One region of the Enterococcus sp. AAFC-DPL-5146 genome, then DNA from elsewhere that is predicted to be linked to it. Evidence: riboswitches for the same ligand, from Rfam matches in the RefSeq annotation. Region 1 holds a riboswitch; the other holds the start of a gene.
The links. A riboswitch is a leader RNA that binds a small molecule or an ion and turns the genes downstream of it on or off. The one in region 1 is predicted to bind magnesium.
Positions count from the first base shown of each region.

Region 2: another riboswitch for magnesium. It lies ahead of AC4BB2_RS03230 (LCP family protein); the one in region 1 lies ahead of AC4BB2_RS08635 (phosphatase PAP2 family protein).

Region 1 is NZ_CM177103.1:1,883,341-1,893,239, reverse strand. Features, by position in the region: gene AC4BB2_RS08670 (bacterial Ig-like domain-containing protein) at 1-622, shown strand, start outside; gene AC4BB2_RS08665 (hypothetical protein) at 636-1,154, shown strand; gene AC4BB2_RS08660 (hypothetical protein) at 1,213-1,890, shown strand; gene AC4BB2_RS08655 (LPXTG cell wall anchor domain-containing protein) at 1,961-2,224, shown strand; gene AC4BB2_RS08650 (MarR family winged helix-turn-helix transcriptional regulator) at 3,096-3,542, shown strand; gene AC4BB2_RS08645 (ABC transporter ATP-binding protein) at 3,542-5,923, shown strand; gene AC4BB2_RS08640 (ABC transporter ATP-binding protein) at 5,939-7,786, shown strand; M-box (ykoK) riboswitch at 7,928-8,095, shown strand; gene AC4BB2_RS08635 (phosphatase PAP2 family protein) at 8,204-8,875, shown strand; gene AC4BB2_RS08630 (diaminopimelate dehydrogenase) at 8,975-9,899, shown strand, end outside.
Region 2 is NZ_CM177103.1:708,302-718,200, reverse strand. Features, by position in the region: gene glpK (glycerol kinase GlpK) at 1-583, opposite strand, end outside; gene AC4BB2_RS03240 (AcpB/EbpR/MafR family transcriptional regulator) at 807-2,291, opposite strand; gene AC4BB2_RS03235 (FAD-dependent oxidoreductase) at 2,281-3,615, opposite strand; gene AC4BB2_RS03230 (LCP family protein) at 3,785-4,699, opposite strand; M-box (ykoK) riboswitch at 4,830-4,998, opposite strand; gene AC4BB2_RS03225 (DUF4303 domain-containing protein) at 5,282-5,779, shown strand; gene AC4BB2_RS03220 (DUF4809 family protein) at 5,832-6,224, opposite strand; gene AC4BB2_RS03215 (WxLIP family cell surface protein) at 6,411-7,454, opposite strand; gene AC4BB2_RS03210 (WxL domain-containing protein) at 7,540-8,145, opposite strand; gene AC4BB2_RS03205 (adhesive domain-containing protein) at 8,181-9,899, opposite strand, start outside.

The DNA of each region.
Region 1 (9,899 bases):
TGCTTCGGATGATATGTTAAATGAAGAGTTTAAAAATAATATGAACAAATATTTTGATGCTAACGAATATAAAAATATAAAATCTGTGAAATTTGTTGAGTTCCCGGACACCAAAACACCAGGAATAAAGCCAGCTAAAGTAAGAGTAGAAGAAACTCTAAAAACAGGTAAAAAAATTCAGTACGATTACAAGATTAAAATAAATGTTGAGAATAAGTGGGTGAATGTAACTATTCCTACTAAAATGTTATTCTTCTCTGATAGAAAAACGAAAGACAAAATTATTTCTGAATCGTACTCAATAAAAAATAACTCAACAAATACTACACTGGCAGTTGAAATGGCTTCATTTTCTATTGGGAAAACGTCAGGTGTGAACTATTTATCAGAAAAAGAAGAAGATCCATCTAAGCAACAAAAATCATTAAGATTGAACTTGCTTGTAGATGGTAAAGAAAAAGTTAATAGCTTAAATACCAATACACCCTCGAAACTCTTAACAGATTTGACAGCTAGTAAGTCGAGTGAAATTAGGTTTGAAGGAAAGTATTTTAACGATAAATCAGAAGACTCTCCACATTTAGAGAGCAGTATAATTCTGAAGTTTGGTATGAAAGACTAAGGAGAGAACGGTAATGAATAATGAAACAAAAACAAAGAAAAAATGGATGATACTCATGTTATTACTTCTTTTAATTCTTGGAACTGCGGGGTCGTTTTATTGGCATTATTCCCAACAAAATCCAAAAGAATTAATTGCTGGAGAATATCCAGATGTAAGAGATGCCAAAAAAATGACAAGTAAAGAATTGAATGCTTATCAACAAAATAAAGTAGACGAAACACAATTTACTCTAACCATATTTCCAGAAGCTACTTTTGATCAAAAAACTTCTGAAGGAAATATTTATATAAAAAATGAGCCTGTTAATGCCTATCCAATCAATGTAAAAGTGATATTGGATAAAGATAAGTCGCTTGTTTATGAATCAGGAATGATTCAGCCTGGCTTTGAAGTAACAAAAGCAAAATTAGGTAAAACTTTAGAGGCGGGAACATACAAAGCAACAGCTCAGGTAGATATATATGATAGTAAGCTTAAGGAAAAAAGAGGAACAACTCAAGCAGTAATCAAAATTACTGTTAATAAATGAATTTAGTAGCTAAAAGCTGTTAAAGATAAATTAAAAAAATTTTAGGAGAGATTATTATATGAAGAAAACAGTATTTACATTATTAGTATTAGGCGGAATGATTTTAGGAACAGGTCAAGTAGCATTTGCATCAGAACATCAGGTTATTGACAACGTAGATGGCAACCAATACGATTCTAATGAGGGGGTTGAAATCCCAGTTAAAGGTACACTTGGTCAGATGGATAATGCAGATCCCGAAGAAAACATTCCAGAAGGAGATGAAAAATGGCTTAAAGTTGAGTTACCGACTTCAGTATTGTTTCATTCAGACACAGACGATGAAAAAGTAATTACGTCAGGTGAGTACCATGTTTCTAATTTATCGGCTCGTCCAGTAAATGTTAATTTAGCAAGCTTTACTCTTCCAAAGGACGCAACAGCGGCAAAAGCGATTGATAAATTAAGTCTACAACCAAAAAATAACAAAGAGGGTGAGACAGCCTTTGACCTTATTACAGCTGATGGTACCCCAACTGGTGAAATGAACAAATTATTGAGCAAATTGGAATCTCCAATTCTTTCTGGAAAATCAGAAGGATCTGAATATAAATTTCAATATACAGGTAAAGTAACACCAGAAAAAATAGAATCCGACAAAGCTACTAAAGCGGACGAACCTGCTAGACAAACAGTTTCTTATGCAATGACTATGAAATTTGAAGTATTAGGTAAAGATGGAAATCCCGTTAAATAATCGTATGAAAAAAAAAAGCATCATTTTTTCGCTAATCCTTGTTACTTGTTTTCTTTTGGGACTATTTGGAATGGGAAATACTGTTTATGGAGAAGCAGAAGTTAGTATTCCAGTAAACGGAACATTGAATAGAAATAAAAGTGAAAAACAAATTGTAAATGATTCAAATGATGAGGAAAATAAAAGTGATAAAGTTTCAACGGTTATAAAAAGTGATTCTATTGATATCTTACCGACCACAGGAGAAGCAGTAAGTTTGTTTCTTCTTGTAGTTGGCTTAACATTGATTCTCTTATTTTTAATTGTAAAGAAATGGTTATCTTTTAAAGTGTAGTGACATTTATTCCAGAATTAAATAAGATATCCCTAGTTAAAACAGTTAAACTAAAGAGGCATGTAAGAAAGTTGAGTAAGTTCTAATAAAGAACTTTACTCAACTTTTTGTTTTACTATCTCGTAAATTTGAAAATATAAAGAATTGTATTTATGCGAGTTCATACTATGGCGATATTTGTTTTTAGGTATAATAAACGCGAAAAAAACTTGATTGATTATTAGCCTACTAAGTCAGCTTCATTCGATTTTAAGGTTAACTGAAATAACGGAGACTCGTTTTCTGATAAAAGTAGGCTGTTTTTTATCAAGTAAGTTGAAAGTTCTAAGTTCATTGTGTTCAGTAAATTTGTAGCTTTTAGAAGTAAATGTCAAATTATCAAATAAAGACATCAGCGAAAAAATCCAACTTACAGAGTAAGTAATTGGACAACGACTTGCTTAGTTAAAAGATAATAGAAAGAACAATCAACGAAATAGACGAGTTTTTAAAGTCAGCGGATATGCTTGTTATCCGGTTGTTGTTCATTTTAATCCGCAGCAGTTAAATGAATTCATTGAAATCCTCTCAAAATGGGCATGTTGTAATGTAGATTCTGTTGTTAGAAATAGTAAATTTAAATCTATAAAAGTTAGTCTGGGGACATGGCCTATTAATGTTTTCAGATTTTTTTTAGCGAAAAATCTCTTCTCTTTTAAATAGAATATCGAACACATTTTTAAGATTCTTAAATAAAAACGGATTCATTTTTATTTTTAATTCAATACTATTGACATCAAAAGCTATTTGCGTTAATATCGAACAGTATTAATTACTAACACCGTTAGCTATTAATGGTAGAAGCAATTATTTTGAGAAAAGGAGGAGTCATATGTCATTTGCAGAAGAGGCCGAACAAGAGCTTATGCGTCTAATGGTTCAAAATCGACATAGTGCATTTAGTAGACTAGAAAAGAGTAACCAAGGTGAAAGTATTGTCATCAAGTTTCTTTATCGCTATGGTGAACCAACTAGCCCGAAACATCTCGCTGAATCACTTAAACTGTCTAGTGCTCGTATTGCAGTTGTGTTAGGCAGTTTAGAAAAAAAGGGCCAAATCGAACGTACTATGGACCCTAATGATCGTCGTCGCATCAACGTTACTTTAACCGAATGTGGAAAGAAAGTAGCGAAGCTTCAAAAGAAAGAAATGCGTGATAAGATTGTTCAAGTTTTTAAACTAATGGGAGAGAAAGACACAAAACAATTTATCGACCTGACTGCGAAATTCGTAGACTACTCCCAACAAATATCCCTGAAAGAGGAAGGTGACCAATAGTGAAGATTTTTAAATATCTCGGCAAATACTGGTATGCGGTCATCGCAGTTCTTGTGCTTTTAGTCGTACAGGCAAATAGTGATTTAAGCTTACCAAAACTAACATCAGGTATCGTCGATGTTGGTATTCAACAAGGAGGGCTTGAATACTCCACCCCTGAAAAAATCAGGAAAACAACTCTTCAAGGAATTGAAATGTTCATGACCGATGATGAGAAAAAAACAGTTGAAGACAACTATAAACGAACAACCGAAAAGATTGATGGAAAAGACGTTGAAGTCTATAAATTAAACCTTCAAGATGATATGACAGAAGCAAAATTAGCAGATATCTTTAATCTGCCAATGATGATGTTAGCTTCTTCTCAATCAAAAGATTCATCAAGTGGAAGTGAAGCCAAAGCAATTATTGAAGACTATAAAACGGTTGGAGCAGACGCTGCCAAAGCAAAACAACTTGGCGAAGAAGCAACCACTTTAGGTGAACAAGCTAAAGCAGCTGGTGAAGCAGCTGCCTCTTCAACTGATATTGCTATAGCAACTGAAAAAGGCACAGAAGCTCAAGCATTGGCTCAACAAGCTCAAGCGAAAGGTGCCGAAGCTAAAACGTTAGCTGATTCAATCAAAACAAAAACTGAAGCGATGCCAGCTAAAGTCGAGGCGGCTCGTAAAGCAACTAAAGAAAGTTTAGGAGATCTAGGTGCTGATTCAATGAAAACAGTGGGCATTCAATTAACACTTGCTGAATACAAAGCACTAGATATGAATACACAACAAATTCAAACAGACTATATGGTGAAAACAGGGACAAAAATGATCCTCTTAACCCTTGTTTCAGCTGTTGCAGCAATTATTGTTGGACTGATTGCTTCATTAGTTGCAGCATCTGTGGCAAGAAATTTACGTGTGGGACAATATGAACGTACATTACAATTTTCAAACACAGAAATGGAAAAATTCTCCCCCGCTTCATTAATTACTCGTAATACCAATGATATTCAGCAAATGCAAATGGGGATCGTTATGATTATGCGTATCGTTTTATATGCACCGATCTTAGGTATTGGCGGAATTTACAATGTTTATAAAACAGGAACGGGTATGGGATGGATTGTTGGAGTCGCTGTGGTGGCTGTTTTAGTTTTAGTTATGACATTGTTATTAACAACCATGCCAAAATTTAAAGCATTGCAAAACTTGGTTGATAGAGTAAACTTAGTTTCTCGTGAAATTATTACTGGTTTACCAGTTATCCGTGCGTTTTCTCGTGAAAAATTTGAAGAAAAACGTTTTGACACAGCCAACACGAACTTAATGAAAACTCAATTATTCGTTAACCGTGCAATGTCTATCATGATGCCTGTGATGATGTTGATGATGAATGGAATCTCTGTTTTGATCGTTTGGGTCGGCGGGCATAACATGAATAATGGTCAACTTCAAGTGGGTGATATGATGGCATTTATCACATACACAATGATGATTGTTATGGCATTTATGATGTTGTCAATGGTTTCAATTATCTTACCTCGTGCCAACGTTGCAGCTGGTCGTGTGGAAGAAGTTCTTGAAACAGTTCCAACAATTACAGATCCAAAACACCCTAAAGATAATCATGATTTTAAAGGTGAAGTGAAATTTGAAGCAGTAGAATTCCGTTACAGCGATGCTGACGAAGATGTGCTTCATCATATTAACTTTGTGGCTAAACCAGGGCAAACAACAGCTTTAATTGGTTCAACTGGTTCAGGTAAATCAACAATCGTTAACTTGATTCCACGACTTTTTGATGTAACAGGTGGACGGATTACGATTGACGGAATTGATATTCGCGAAATGAGTTTGCATAAATTACATGAAATCATTGGTTTCGTTCCGCAAAAAGGAATTTTATTCTCTGGAGATATTGCTTCAAATATTAAATTTGGTGATGCAGATATTTCAGATGAACAAATGGAAAAAGCCGCTAAAATTGCTCAAGCTCAAGAGTTCATTGATTCAAATGAAAAAGGCTATGACCGTGAAATTTCTCAAGGTGGGACCAACGTTTCAGGTGGGCAAAAACAACGTCTATCCATTGCCCGTGCGTTAGCGAAAAATCCTAAAATATTAATCTTCGATGATTCATTTTCTGCTCTTGATAATAAAACTGACGTAGCGTTGCGTAAAGCGTTGTCTGAAAATATCAAAGGTGCAACACAAATCATTGTAGCCCAAAAAATCTCTACGATTCTTCATGCAGATAACATTATTGTGTTAAATGAAGGACGTGTAGTAGGACATGGGACACACGAAGAATTAATGGAATCATCAAAAGTCTATCAAGAAATTGCCCAGTCGCAATTAAGCAATGCCGAATTAGGCATAGAAGAAGCTGAGTAGGGAGGAGCGAATAGAATGTCAGAACAAAAACAAACTCGCCCTCGTGGCGGTCGTGGCGGTGGACCTGGACAAATTGCTCCAGTGGAAAAAGCAAAAGATTTTAAAGGAACCTTGAAAAAATTACTGTCTTACCTTGGTGCCTATAAAATTCCTGTTTTCTTTGTAATAATTTTTGCAATTGCCTCAACTATTTTCAATATTTGGGGACCAAAAATCTTATCAAAAGCGATCACGGAATTATTTAATGGCTTAATCAAAAAATATCAAGGTACTGGCGGAATTGATTTTGATAAAATCGGCGGCATCTTATTATTCATGTTAGGTCTTTACCTTGTTGCTTCTCTTTTTGGGATTATCCAAGGATGGATCATGTCAACGATTTCGCAAAAAATCACTTATCGGATGCGGAAAGAAATTTCAGAAAAAATCAACCGTATGCCTATGAACTATTTTGAAAGTCGGACAACGGGTGAAGTATTATCACGTATTACAAATGATGTAGATACATTAGGTCAATCCTTAAATCAATCAATCACCCAATTGATTACGTCAACCTTCACCATCATTGGGGTTATTGTAATGATGCTGTCAATTTCAGTACAGATGACGGGTATTGCCATTTTGATTGTACCGATTTCAATGATTTTGATTATGATTGTTGTGAAAAACTCACAAAAATACTTTAAAACACAACAAGAATATCTTGGAGTAATCAATGGTAAAGTAGAAGAAACAATCGGTGGATACAACATCGTACGTTTATTTAATGATGAAGATAACGCTCTGAAAGAATTTAAAGAAAAAAATGATGTATTATTCAAATCAGCATGGAAATCTCAATTTCTTTCTGGTTTGATGCAACCAATTATGAACTTTGTTGGAAACCTTGGCTATGTAGCTGTTGCTATCTTTGGTGGAATTATGGCTTACAATGGTTCAATCACTGTTGGTGACATTCAAGCCTTCATCCAATACGTTCGTAACTTAACACAACCTATTGCTCAATTGGCTCAAGTATCTAATTTACTTCAATCAATGGCAGCAGCTGCTGAACGTGTCTTTGAATTTCTTGGGGAGGACGAAGAAGAGCAAACTGTAGAAAATCCAGTTAAAATTGATAAAGCAAAAGGTATGGTAGACTTTGAACATGTTCGTTTTGGTTACACACCAGATAAAATCATTATTAATGATTTCAGTTCACATGTGGATTCTGGCCAAACAGTAGCAATTGTTGGACCAACTGGAGCTGGTAAAACAACCATGGTTAAATTACTGATGCGTTTTTACGATGTTACCTCTGGTGCAATTAAAATCGATGGCTATAATATTAAAGACTTTAATCGTGCAGATCTTCGTAAAAATATTGGGATGGTTTTACAAGATACTTGGTTATTTAAAGGAACTATTATGGAAAATCTTCGCTATGGTCGTCTAGATGCAACAGATGAAGAAGTGTATGAAGCTGCAAAAGCTGCTCATGTTCACCACTTTATCCAAACATTACCTGGCGGCTATAATATGGAATTAAATGAAGAATCTTCAAATATTTCTCAAGGTCAAAAACAACTGTTAACTATTGCTCGTGCGATTTTAGCAGACAAACCAATCTTGATTCTTGATGAAGCAACGTCATCTGTTGATACACGGACAGAAGGATTGATTCAAGGCGCTATGAATAACTTAATGGCTGGTCGTACGTCATTTGTTATCGCTCACCGTTTATCAACAATCAAAGATGCAGATAAAATTCTTTATATGCAAGATGGCGATATTAAAGAACAAGGAACACACGAAGAATTACTTGCTGAAGGTGGCTACTATGCATCACTTTACAATTCACAGTTTGAAGAGTTAGATGCGTAAAATAAAATTCAATATAAACTAGAAAATAAAAGAGGGGCTTGTCAAAAAAATTGACGGGTTCCTCTTTTAAAATTAAGAAAAAATAAAGAGAAACAAAAAAACTTGAAAAAATAACGTCCAAACGGTACGATTTATAAAAATAAATAAACTTGTTAGGTGAGGCTCCTATACAAACACAAGCTATTGCGCAGAAACGTCGAAAGACGCCAATGGGTAAAACAGGAATTGTCGAATTAAGGCTTTTCATAAAATAGCTAAGAATTTTTCTTTACGTTGTATAGTGCTAAAACTCAGACGATGAGATTGATTGAAAGTCAAACGTCTTATGAAAAAATTGTTTGGCTTTTTTCTTTTGAGAGGATTATGACATCTTAACCTTCACAAGTTTAATGAATTAGAAATGAGAGGATGTCTACATTGAAAGAAAAAAAATTTACTCCAGCTATTTTAAGTATTGTATTATTTTCAATACTTACTTTTTTAGTTGTTACAAATCCTTCATGGTTTAGTCAGTTAGATTCGTTTATCTACCAGTTTAACTGGAAACCTAGTGACGTGATTACCAATTTTGTGAACTTATTTGCCAAAACAGCTACGATCGTTCCTATTTTTATCGTAAGTTTGATTGTTTCTTTTGTACTTTGGAGGAATAACTATAGGATTTTGGCAGTTTGGACGAGTAGTAATGTTTTTGTCGTTAGTGCACTAGGATTTATCCTGAAACAATCTGTTGCAAGGATCAGACCCAATGTAGAACAACTGGCTGAAAAAACTTCTTACAGCTTTCCTAGTGGCCATTCTTTATTGGCGATGTGTCTCGCCTGTTCGATAATTTTAGTGATTCATACTGTCTATTCAAATAATCCAAAAAAATATCAATGGTTAAAAATAGGTCTAGTTGTTTATGTACTGTTGATTGGACTAGGTCGAATTTATTTAAGGGTTCATTATCCTAGTGATGTGATTGGAGGATTTTTATTGAGTTTTGCTTGGGTAAATCTTTCATATATTTATCTGCAAAAAATGGCTATTAACGGGAAATTCTCAATGCTAAAAACTAGCCAAAGATTAGACTCAAAAAAAGAATGAATGTAATTTTCGCAAAATAGTCTGCTTATATAAATTCCAATTGTCAAATGACTTTTCCATTTGGTATAATTTGAGGCATAGAAGTGGAGGAATGTAAGTATGATAAAAGTAGCAATTGTCGGGTATGGGAACCTGGGTCGGGGCGTGGAACGTGCTATCAAACAGAATAAAGATATGGTGTTAGTCGGCATCTTTACGAGAAGAGCACCTGAAACTGTTGAAACAGAAGGTGGACAGGCGTTCACAATGGATCAACTTAAGTCTAAAAAAAATGACATCGATGTTTGTATTTTATGTGGCGGATCAGCAACAGATTTACCAACGCAAACGCCAGAATGGACGCATTTATTTAATACAATCGATAGTTTCGATACACACGCAAAAATTCCAGAGCATTTTGCTAAAGTGGACCAAGTGGCAAAAGAAAATCAAACGGCATCAATTATCTCAACTGGGTGGGATCCAGGTTTGTTTAGCTTAAATCGATTATATGCCCAAAGTATTTTACCGGATGGTGAGACGAATACTTTTTGGGGTAGAGGAGTTAGTCAGGGACACTCCGATGCATTAAGACGAATTGATGGAGTGATAGATGCTGTTCAATACACGATTCCAAATAATGAGGTTATCGAGAAACTCAAAGCAGGTGAAACATTACAGTTGACGACTCGTGATAAACATTTTAGAGAATGTTTTGTTGTTCTAGAAGATGAAGGCGATTCAAAGAGAATTCGGGAAGAAATCATTTCTATGCCAAATTATTTTGCTGACTATGACACGGAAGTTCACTTTATTTCACAGGCTGAACTAGATGAAAATCATAAAGCTATGCCTCATGGCGGAACAGTTCTTCATACTGGGACAACCCATCAAAAGACGAAGCAAGTGATTGAGTATAATTTACAATTGGAAAGTAACCCTGAATTTACCGCAAGTGTGTTAGTTGCTTACGCTAGAGCTTGTGCTCGTTTGGCTAAAGAAAAGCAATTTGGAGCGTATACCGTTCTGGATATTGCGCCTAAGT
Region 2 (9,899 bases), 1.2 Mb from region 1:
TATTGAACAACATGGTTCTACTAGCATTTGAATAATCAGTTACATGGGTTTCTCCACCAGTTAATTTCCAAACTAACCAAGAATCAATCGTTCCAAATAATAAATCCCCTTTTTCAGCTCTTTCTTGCGCACCTTCAACATTATCTAAAATCCAGCGAATTTTCGTTGCTGAAAAGTACGCATCTACAATCAATCCAGTTTTTTCATGAATCATGTCATCATGTCCATCTTCTTTTAATTGATCTGCAATTGGTGATGACTGACGAGATTGCCACACAACTGCATTATAGATTGGTAGCCCTGTATGTTTATCCCAGACAACAGTCGTTTCACGTTGATTCGTAATTCCGATACCAACAATATCAGAAGGTTTAACACCAGACTCGATCAAAGCACCAGCGATTACAGATTGAACTGAGTTCCAGATTTCATTTGCATTATGCTCTACCCAGCCTGCTTTAGGAAATATTTGTGTAAATTCTTTTTGCGAACTACCTATTTTGTTGCCTTTTTTATCAAAAATAATTGCTCTTGAACTAGTTGTTCCTTGATCGATCGCCATGATGTACTTTTGTTCTGTCATTGTGGTTTCCTCCTTAAATTTAAAAGCGTAACAATTTGATTTTTCCACCTTTTCTTGAAAACGCTTTATTTTCTATGTGTTTATAATAATCGCAAATCATTTCGAAAAAACGTCATCTTTTTTTTTATTTTAAAAATAATTGAAAGTTTTCACATAAAACCTTGTCGTATCAATAAAAAGAAGGAAAAACAAAACCAAAAACAGGCTTGTTTTCCCTTCTTTTTTATTCACTATCTCTTCTTTTACCATGTAATTCTCGGATTTTTTTTCTAATCTGATTGATATCATATGTAGAGCCAAGTTCCGATAAAACATATACTTCTTTTGACGACCGATAAGAAGCTGGTTTTATAACGTTTGTGATCATCAAATCATAAGACTGTTTTGAATCATAAGGTTCAATCGTCAAACCATTCAAATTTTTCAAGCTTAAAATCAATACTTGAGTCATTACCTCTTTATATAAATGATCCATTTCCAAATCAATGCCGATGCGTGTCTCACCAACAATTTCAAAATCAATAATCGCCAATACACTTAAATACTTCACTAATGACCATTCATGCAAACTATTGCCTTGTTCATAGCTTTCATCAAAACATTCCAAGCTTTTCCCTAAAAGAACATGAGAAAAATCTCTTAACTGATGACTAGAAAGATGTTGCTCTTTTTGCCAAACATTCTCTCGGTCAAATAATTCCAGTTCTCCTTTAAAAAAGTATAATCGGCTATGAATTTGAGAGAAATAATAAAAGATCTTTTTCTCCAGTTCTGGAAAAAACTTTTGTGGACGATAGTATAAAATCACATGCTCCAATACAAAAGTATCCGCCAAAGAAGTTGGTGTTCGTCGTCCTCGAATCAAACTGTATTGTTGAAAATCTGATTCTGTCAAAACCGACATGCTCGTTAAAAAAATAAAATGCAGTAAACTTTCCTCATCGTCTATTTCAAGAGGATAACGACTAAAAAAGCGTAAAACAAATGAACGTAAGGTTTTAAAAAATGGGTCTTGTTCATAACTACGGCTTTTACTGTATAATTCTGTAAAAATTTTTGGTTGAATGGTAATTCTTTTTTTACTGATGGTCAGCCATAAACTGATTTTCAATTTGCTATGCTCCTCAAAAGAGAGAGCTAAGGCTTTTTCCAAGGCTTCAATGATTCTGATATTTTGAATCGTTAATGTTTTTTCTTGATGAATCTCATAAGGGGTTAAAAACCAGTATAACTGAAAGTAAAAATAGCGAATTTGCAATTCCTCGCCTTTTATCTGACCATTACGAATTTTAAGGTCAAATTCTTTTAACAGCTGATTTAGCTCCTTGATTTTTCGAAACAACGACGACTCACTAATCATGAATTTAGTCGTCAATTGTGCAATCGTAAACTCACGATAATGAAACAAGTAATCAATCAACTGAAACTTGATAGATGCCCGAATATAATCATCCAAAATTTTATTAAGGGAGAACTGATCCGACATGTGCAATACGACCCATTGACCATCATAAAACAGTGAACACTCTTTATCGTAAGGCTTTAAATAGTAGCCCAGTTCTTTTAAATCACTTTCTAAAGAGGCTTTTGAGATACTTAAATAATCCAGTAGTTCCGTATCTGCTATACGCCCTCCAGCTAAAATAACTTTTTTCAAGATACCAATTTCTCTTGCCTCTTTTTTATCAAGTAACTTTTCAATTTTCATTTGCTTCACTCCACAAACCTTCAAGTCCCAATTGGTTGGTGACATCTAGGACATTAGAAAAGTACGGATGGTATAAAAAGTCTTTTTGATAAAGTTGTTCCAGGGTTTGTTCCATTTGAATTCCTAATGCAAGGGTATTGATTTTTTCAAGGATATTAGCTTTTGATACTAATTGTGCCCCTAAAATTTTGTGACTGGACTTTTCAAAAATAATTTTTCCGACGATTTTTTCACTACCCGAAAAAAAGGAACTTTTTTGCTCCACATGAGAAACAGCTATCGGTTGATCGTGAAACAAGCCTTCTTCTTCCGTCAAACCAGTACTTGCAACATAATAATCCACAAGTTTCGTACCAATCGTGCGAATTGATCCAACAAATGGCGTGGTGGCTTTAAGAAGATTTTCAGCAACAACTAATCCCGTCCTAACAGCATTGTTCACTAAAGGAATATAAAATGATTCATCAGACAAACTATAAGGCATTTGAATACAGTCACCTACAGCAAAAATATCTTTTTGGGAAGTTTGTAGGTACTCATTTACGAGAATGGTCTGATCTGTGTGGATTTGGATATGTTTGTCTAAATAACGTAAATCTGGACGCACATTCATCGCAAAAATAGCACTGTCACATAAGCAATCGATTTTTTTCGTTGCAATCAAAAGACCTTCATCGGTATCAGTGATCGTCTCGACCATCTCATCAAAATGAAAAACTACCCCTTTAGCTTCCATTTCATCTTGTACAGGCTGAATCATTTCTTTATCGAAATACTTAAATAATAAATAATCCATCCGCTCAAAAAGATGAACTTCTTTCCCCTTCTTTAGTAGTGTATCTGCGGCTTCTGCACCAATTTGACCACCGCCAATCAAAGCGACCTTTTCGCTCGCTTCCAATCGTTCAATAGCCTTTAGAACTCCTGGTAAAAATTTATATTTTAATACTTTTTCAGATTCACTGCCAAGAATCTTCTGTGACCATTGACTTGAGCCTGTTGCTAAGATTAATTTATCAAAGGACATGAAAAGCTCAGATCCTTGTTGTTCATATTTAAGGATATGCTCAATTGAATCCATGCTGATTACAGTTGCATTTAATAGTAAATGAATGTTTCTATCTGTTACTTGTTTTTCCGAAATAAATCGAGCTTCTTCGGCTGGTTCAATTGATTCATTAAAATAAAGATTAAGTCCACCTGATAAATAACCAATCGTTTGTTGTTTCTCAATAATATGTATTTCTGCATTAGGATGCCTTTTTCTTATCGCCAAAGCAGCTGACAAACCAGCAAAAGAAGCTCCAATAATCACGACCTTCACAGTAAAACCTTCTTTCTAAATGACTAAAACGTTTTCTTAAAGGATAGCACAAGCTTGATTGAAACGCATAGAATTAAGTTAACTTGTTTTATTATTTTAATAAAAAAAACGATCTGCTTACTCAACATATAGTTGAACAAGCAGATCGATTCAGTTATTCAATTAGATTCTAATTATTTTTCATAAACGCTTGAATTGCGTCAGCATTCTTCTGTGCATCTAGTTCAATCACGCTGCCAGACTCTGTATAGTCATTAAAGTCCCATGTTCCTTGTACCGGAACTGAAAGTGATTTTAATGGTTTTACTTTTCCAGAAAGAAAATCTTTGGCTAAATCAATCAATAAACTAGTGGAAACATTTGTATCAATTTTCCCAACTAATTTCCCAGCAACTTGAGGCAATTCCCAGATTGGAATCAAGTCTTTTGACTGATTAATCAATGCATCCATTACTTGTTGCTGACGTCTGATTCGTCCGAAATCCCCTTCTTCATCCATTCTAAAACGAGCATATTGCAATAGACTATTCCCATGTAGAGTTTGCTTACCTTTGACAATATCTACTCCGTCTAAATTAATATCTTTTTCAGCGTCAATCGTGACTCCTTTTGGATAAAGTTCATCGATAATATCACTAAACTCTTTAAAATCCATTACAACATAATAATTGATTGGTAAACCAAAATCTTGATTCAACACTTCTTTAGTTAATTGAGCGCCGCCATATGCATACGCTGCATTTATTTTATCCATACCACGATTAGGAATATCTACATAACTGTCTCTCATGATTGAAATTAATTTAGGCTGTTTCGTCTTACCATCATAATGAGCCACCATCAATGTATCTGATCTCCCTTGATCCTCATCGTCATCTCTAGAGTCATTCCCAACAACCATAACAGTTAATTCTTTATTACTTGATTGCTGATCACCAGTAAAATTATGGTTTTTACTGGAAAGTTGTGACTCGCTTTTTTCTTTCGCTACTTGAAATGATATGGCAGCATAACAGGCTGAACCAATCACCACAAGAAGAATAGATAACAAAGTAATAATACCTATTTTTACAGATTTTTTCATTTTGAATTCCTTTCCAAACCTCGTATATTTACTTGTATACAAGAAAATCCCTTCACTAACATCAATCAGCGAAGGGATTAGATTACTGGGTAAAAACACATGACAACAGTCACTTATTTACAAATTACCTAGATCTTCTCTTCGTTGAGTTTTAGCACTATATAACGTAAAAAGCATTGCTTTTAGCTACTTTGAAAATCGCCTTAATTCGACAACTTTTGTCCTACCCGTGCCTGTCTTTCGACATTTCTGAGCAGCAGCCTGTGTTTATATAGGAGCCTCACCTAACAAGTATTTAATTCATTTTAAACTATAATCTGTAAGCATCCCAAAGTCAAATTAAAAATGGATAAAACAACCTCACAAAGTAGCCATAATAAATCCAGATTTCTTATTATAAACTGGATATAGTAAGCTTAATAGTCTTGTTTCCAGCAATAAAATTACAAATAATCTTTACTTTTTCTTAACCATTTTCACTTCTGTTATCGATTGTATCATTCTTATTCTTTACAATTTAGATAGACATTTTCAAAAATATCTGTTTCAATGTTTAAAAGGTCTTAATTTTGGAGGCAGTACATGGAAAATTTTTTAGAAAAACAACAGGAATTCTTTTTCAATTTTTTAACTGACAGTATTGATAACTTTTTACTAGATCATTCTGATGAAACATTCTACACATTTGCTTTAGACTGCAATATTTATGAAGAAGGTGAAATAAATCTCTGCTTCAATACCGTAGAACTTTGGCAAGAAACAACAAATTATTATACGGATAAAGGGTACAATGAACAGCAAATAAACGAAATGAAATACAATTCTGGTGATTGGGATGAAAATCAACGGTTTACCTCTTTGCATCTATTTGATGATTGGGTGGAGGATGAACAAGATATCGAAACGGTCTTAGAATGGCTTTGTCAGCAAATGATTCTCTTTTTAGATAGTGAAACCTTTCAACGCATTCCTAAAACAGAGGATTTCAAGTTGTTCGTTTATGATCATGACGAAGATATTTCTGACTCACAAGAACGATTTGAAAAAATAACTATGTCTGAGATTTTTCAAATAGAATAATTAAAGAAATAAAGAGAGGTAAATTTGCCTCTCTCTATTTCTATTCATCTGACTATAAAATAAAAGCTAATTCTTCTACATCAAAAAGAATCGTCAATATTTCATTCACTTTTTTTAACAATACTGTTGTATCAATGATTTGATTTTTAGTTTCAATTTTTGATGAATCATTTGAATAGATCAGATAATCGTATTCTTCTTTAAGGATTACTTGGTGGTCCTCTTTTTTATAAATAATGTAGTCATCCAAAACATCTGTTTCATATTCTCGTTTATATCCATTTTTTAAAACAATCGTTGTGACTAAAGAATTGACTGTCAGCTCATCTAGAGGTAGCACTTGTTCATCTATCGTTAATGTGAAATTCTCATCTTCTATAATTCCACATGCGTTGCAGCCTCCGTCTAATAAATTGACGGTTTTAGTAATTATTGCAGTTTTCATTATTACAGATCCCTTCCACTAGTTCTATATATATTATATCAAAACGGATTAATGCAATCATTATTATTAAAAAATAGTTTTTTCAATCAAATATGTGGATAATATCAAAAAAACCCTTACTTCCTCTTAATCAAGATTCAGTAACGGGCTATAATTTTATTCTAGATAATACAAATGCTAAACAATCTATTTCCTATTCTTCCTCCACAAAACATAAGTCTGAACCAACACCAATAAAATCAACAACACAATCACCAAAATCAACCAAAAAGGAATCCTACTTTCAACTTGAGTTCCTTTATTCTCTTCATTAATCAACTTTGATTGCTCTCTCGTGATCTCAAATTCATTCTCAAATGTCCATTTTTTCCCCTCTTGCGTAACTAAGGTTGTACTTATATATTTTCCAGGCTGCAACTGTCTTGTTATAGGTACAGGAAAATCCATCACAGAATTGGGTGCCATTTCTAATGATTCTTTCTTCAGCTTAATTACTGGGGCATCATTCCCTTTTTTTCGAATCGTGACATTTAAATCCATTTTTTTAGAAATCGCAGCGTTCTTATTTCGAATTGAATGGATCACAGATATTTTCTTCCCTTGTTTGGATTTCGCTACTTTTACAGAATCCATTTCATACTCTGGATGAACCGATAGATCCGTCTCATTCAAAACAACACCAACAACATAATGAAATCGCTGCTGAACCGTAACCTCTTTATTCTTCATTTCACTCTCAGGTATATTTTTTGTAAAACGTAATCCTCCTACAATCACCCCGTTATACTTCTCCTTTGGCATCTTCAAATGAAAACGAGCAATTTTCGTTTCATATGGCTGTAAAGAAATATTCGTTTCAATTACTTTAATCAATGATTCAAAGGGATATTTTAAACTTTTATCTTTGACGCCTCTTAACGTATAGTCAATCATCCCCTCTTCTGTCGTCGTTGCATTTAATGCATTCACTGAAACTGAGATGGGAGCATCTTCTGGATTTACCAGCTTCACTTGTAATTCTTGTTCTGCATCTGGTATCATCCGCAAATCAAAATAGGATTTATTGATATCCACTTGATTAGTCGGAATGACTGCTTGTACATAAAAACTATTTGTTTCTTCACTTTTTTCTTGCGCTGAAACTGACGTTATATCCCATAAGCTAAATAAAAAAATAAGTCCAATCGAAACAAATATAAAACGAATGTTTGGCCTAAAACAACCACTCATTTAAGTCACTCCTTTCAATATACTCACATAAAAAAGAGTGGAATATAATAGTTCTCATTCCACTCTCTTTAAATCACATTTCTATTTATGGCGCATCAGCCAATGTCCAATCGATCGTAGAAGTATGTTTACCTAGCGTTGCCATAGCAGCCGGTACATTTAAGGTCACGCCTTTACTTTCAGCATCTGGCCAAGTAAAGGTCCATGTTCCTGCCCCAGCTCCAGATGCGGCTGATGCAAAGGGGGTCGCAGTTGATGCGCCACTGGTTAAATTAACTGTATTTACAGGTGTGGGGGCATCTGCATCACTGTTAGTTTGTGCTTGTGTATTTTTAAAGTTCATACTAGCATTTGGCAATGAAGCTGCCGTGGTGGAATCTTTAAAGCTATTTAATTTCCCGCTCAATTTCCAGCCAGCGTTAGTTCCACGAGCATCTGAAACTACAACATTGATTGCCTCAGGGTTTGTTGGAATATAAGAAGCATCATCTACCGAAATTGTCTGTGAAGAATAGCTGATCGTAGAAACAGCCTGTAAGGTTAAGGCACCTGGCGTAAAAGTAACATCCAAATTTGTTGACTTAGTAACATCAGGAGCAGCTTCTGCTGATTGTCCGATAAATAATGTGCCAAAAACAACAGATAATAGTAACATTGCGGAACTCGTAGTAACAAATGTTGCATTCTTCATTTTATACACCCTCTCTTGATTGGTAAATCCTATAATTATTTGGCACCTACAGAAACAATGATTCTGCCACTTGAGGCTGTTTCCATGCCAAGTGTTGCTACTGTGTTAAAGGTAATCGATGTCCCCTGTGTCAATTGACGACCTGAAATATCTAATGAAAACGTACCATCTGCATTAACAGGGACTTCTTCATAAACATTTCCTGGGAATCGAACTCTGACCTTAAATTGTGTCCCTTCTGGTGCATTGTTAAGTTTAAGCGTTCCGGATATCGCTTTATCCCCTACGAAAATAGGTGCTACAATTGGTGTTGGAACGGCATATCCTTCTAAAGATGGCAACTTACCAACTGCAAAAACGACACTTTCACTATTTTTACCATTAAAAGATTGCACATGTTCTGCAATAGTAGTCAGCCTCAGCGGGTTTCCTTCTTTTAAGTTTTTGTCTGACACAGGAATTGAAAAAGTACCGTCATTTCCCACTGCCACTTTTCTCAATGTCCCATCAGGAAATTGAAGTTGTACAAATAAATTAGTACCTGCTGGAACATTAGCTAAGCTAATAGAACCTGTAACAACTTTACTTCCTTCATTCACAGCATTGACTAAAGGTTTCGGAACTTGATAATTTTTCAAAGGATCAACAATCACTTGTTTGATTTCTGGTTCACTGACCTTCGTTCGTTTACCATCACTGGCTTCAATTACTACTTTTAATTGATCATTGCCCTGCGGTTGATATTTACCAAAAGGAATTGTAAAGCTACCATCTGAATTAACTAATCCTGTTATATTCGTACCATCAGGTAATTCAACTTTCGCAGTAAAAGTCACACCCATAGGAACCGGTTGATTGATTGAAACACTACCATTTAAACTAGGCATTCCTTCTAAAATATCTCCGACAATAGGCTTCGTCACTGTGTAGTGAATAAATGGATCTTCAATGACTTGTTTAATTTCTGGGTCACTAGCTTTTGTTCGTTTACCGTCACTGGCTTCAATCACTACCTTTAACTGATCATTACCTTGAGGTTGATAGGTACCAAAAGGAATCGTAAAATGACCATCTTCATCCACAGACCCAGTTAGGTTTGAGCCATCAGGTAACTGGACTTTTGCTGAAAAAGTGACTCCGTTAGGTACTGGTTGTATAAGGTTTACAGTGCCGTTAAGACTTGTCATACCCTCTACAATATCTGCGACAACAGGTTTTGCTACAGTGTAATGAATAAATGGATCCGTAATAACCTGTTTAATCTCTGGATCACTAACTTTGGTATATTTCCCTACGCTTGCTTCAATCACTATTTTCAGTTGATCATTGCCTTGAGGCTGGTACTTACCAAAAGGAATCGTAAATGTACCGTCGGGATTAACATCCTCAGTTAAACTCGTTCCATCCGGCAACTCAACTTTGGCTTTAAATATCGCACCATCGGGAACGGGCTGTGTAAGACTTACTCTTCCGTTAAGACTTGTGGCACCTTCCACGATATCTTCAATTACAGGTTTTGTTACTGGATAATTAGCTAGGGGATCTTCTTCTACTTTATCGAAATAAAGATTGATTGCATTCCCATTCGCATGAATCGTGTTAAGTAATTCTAAATCAATAATCGGCTTATTTACGGCCATTGCAGTAACTTTCGCTTTCTCAGCTGTTACATTAGAAACTTTCGTAGAAAAATCAAAATCAACTTTCCCTAAAACATTCGCTTGTAGCGCTTTTGTCAGCACATCCGATGTTCC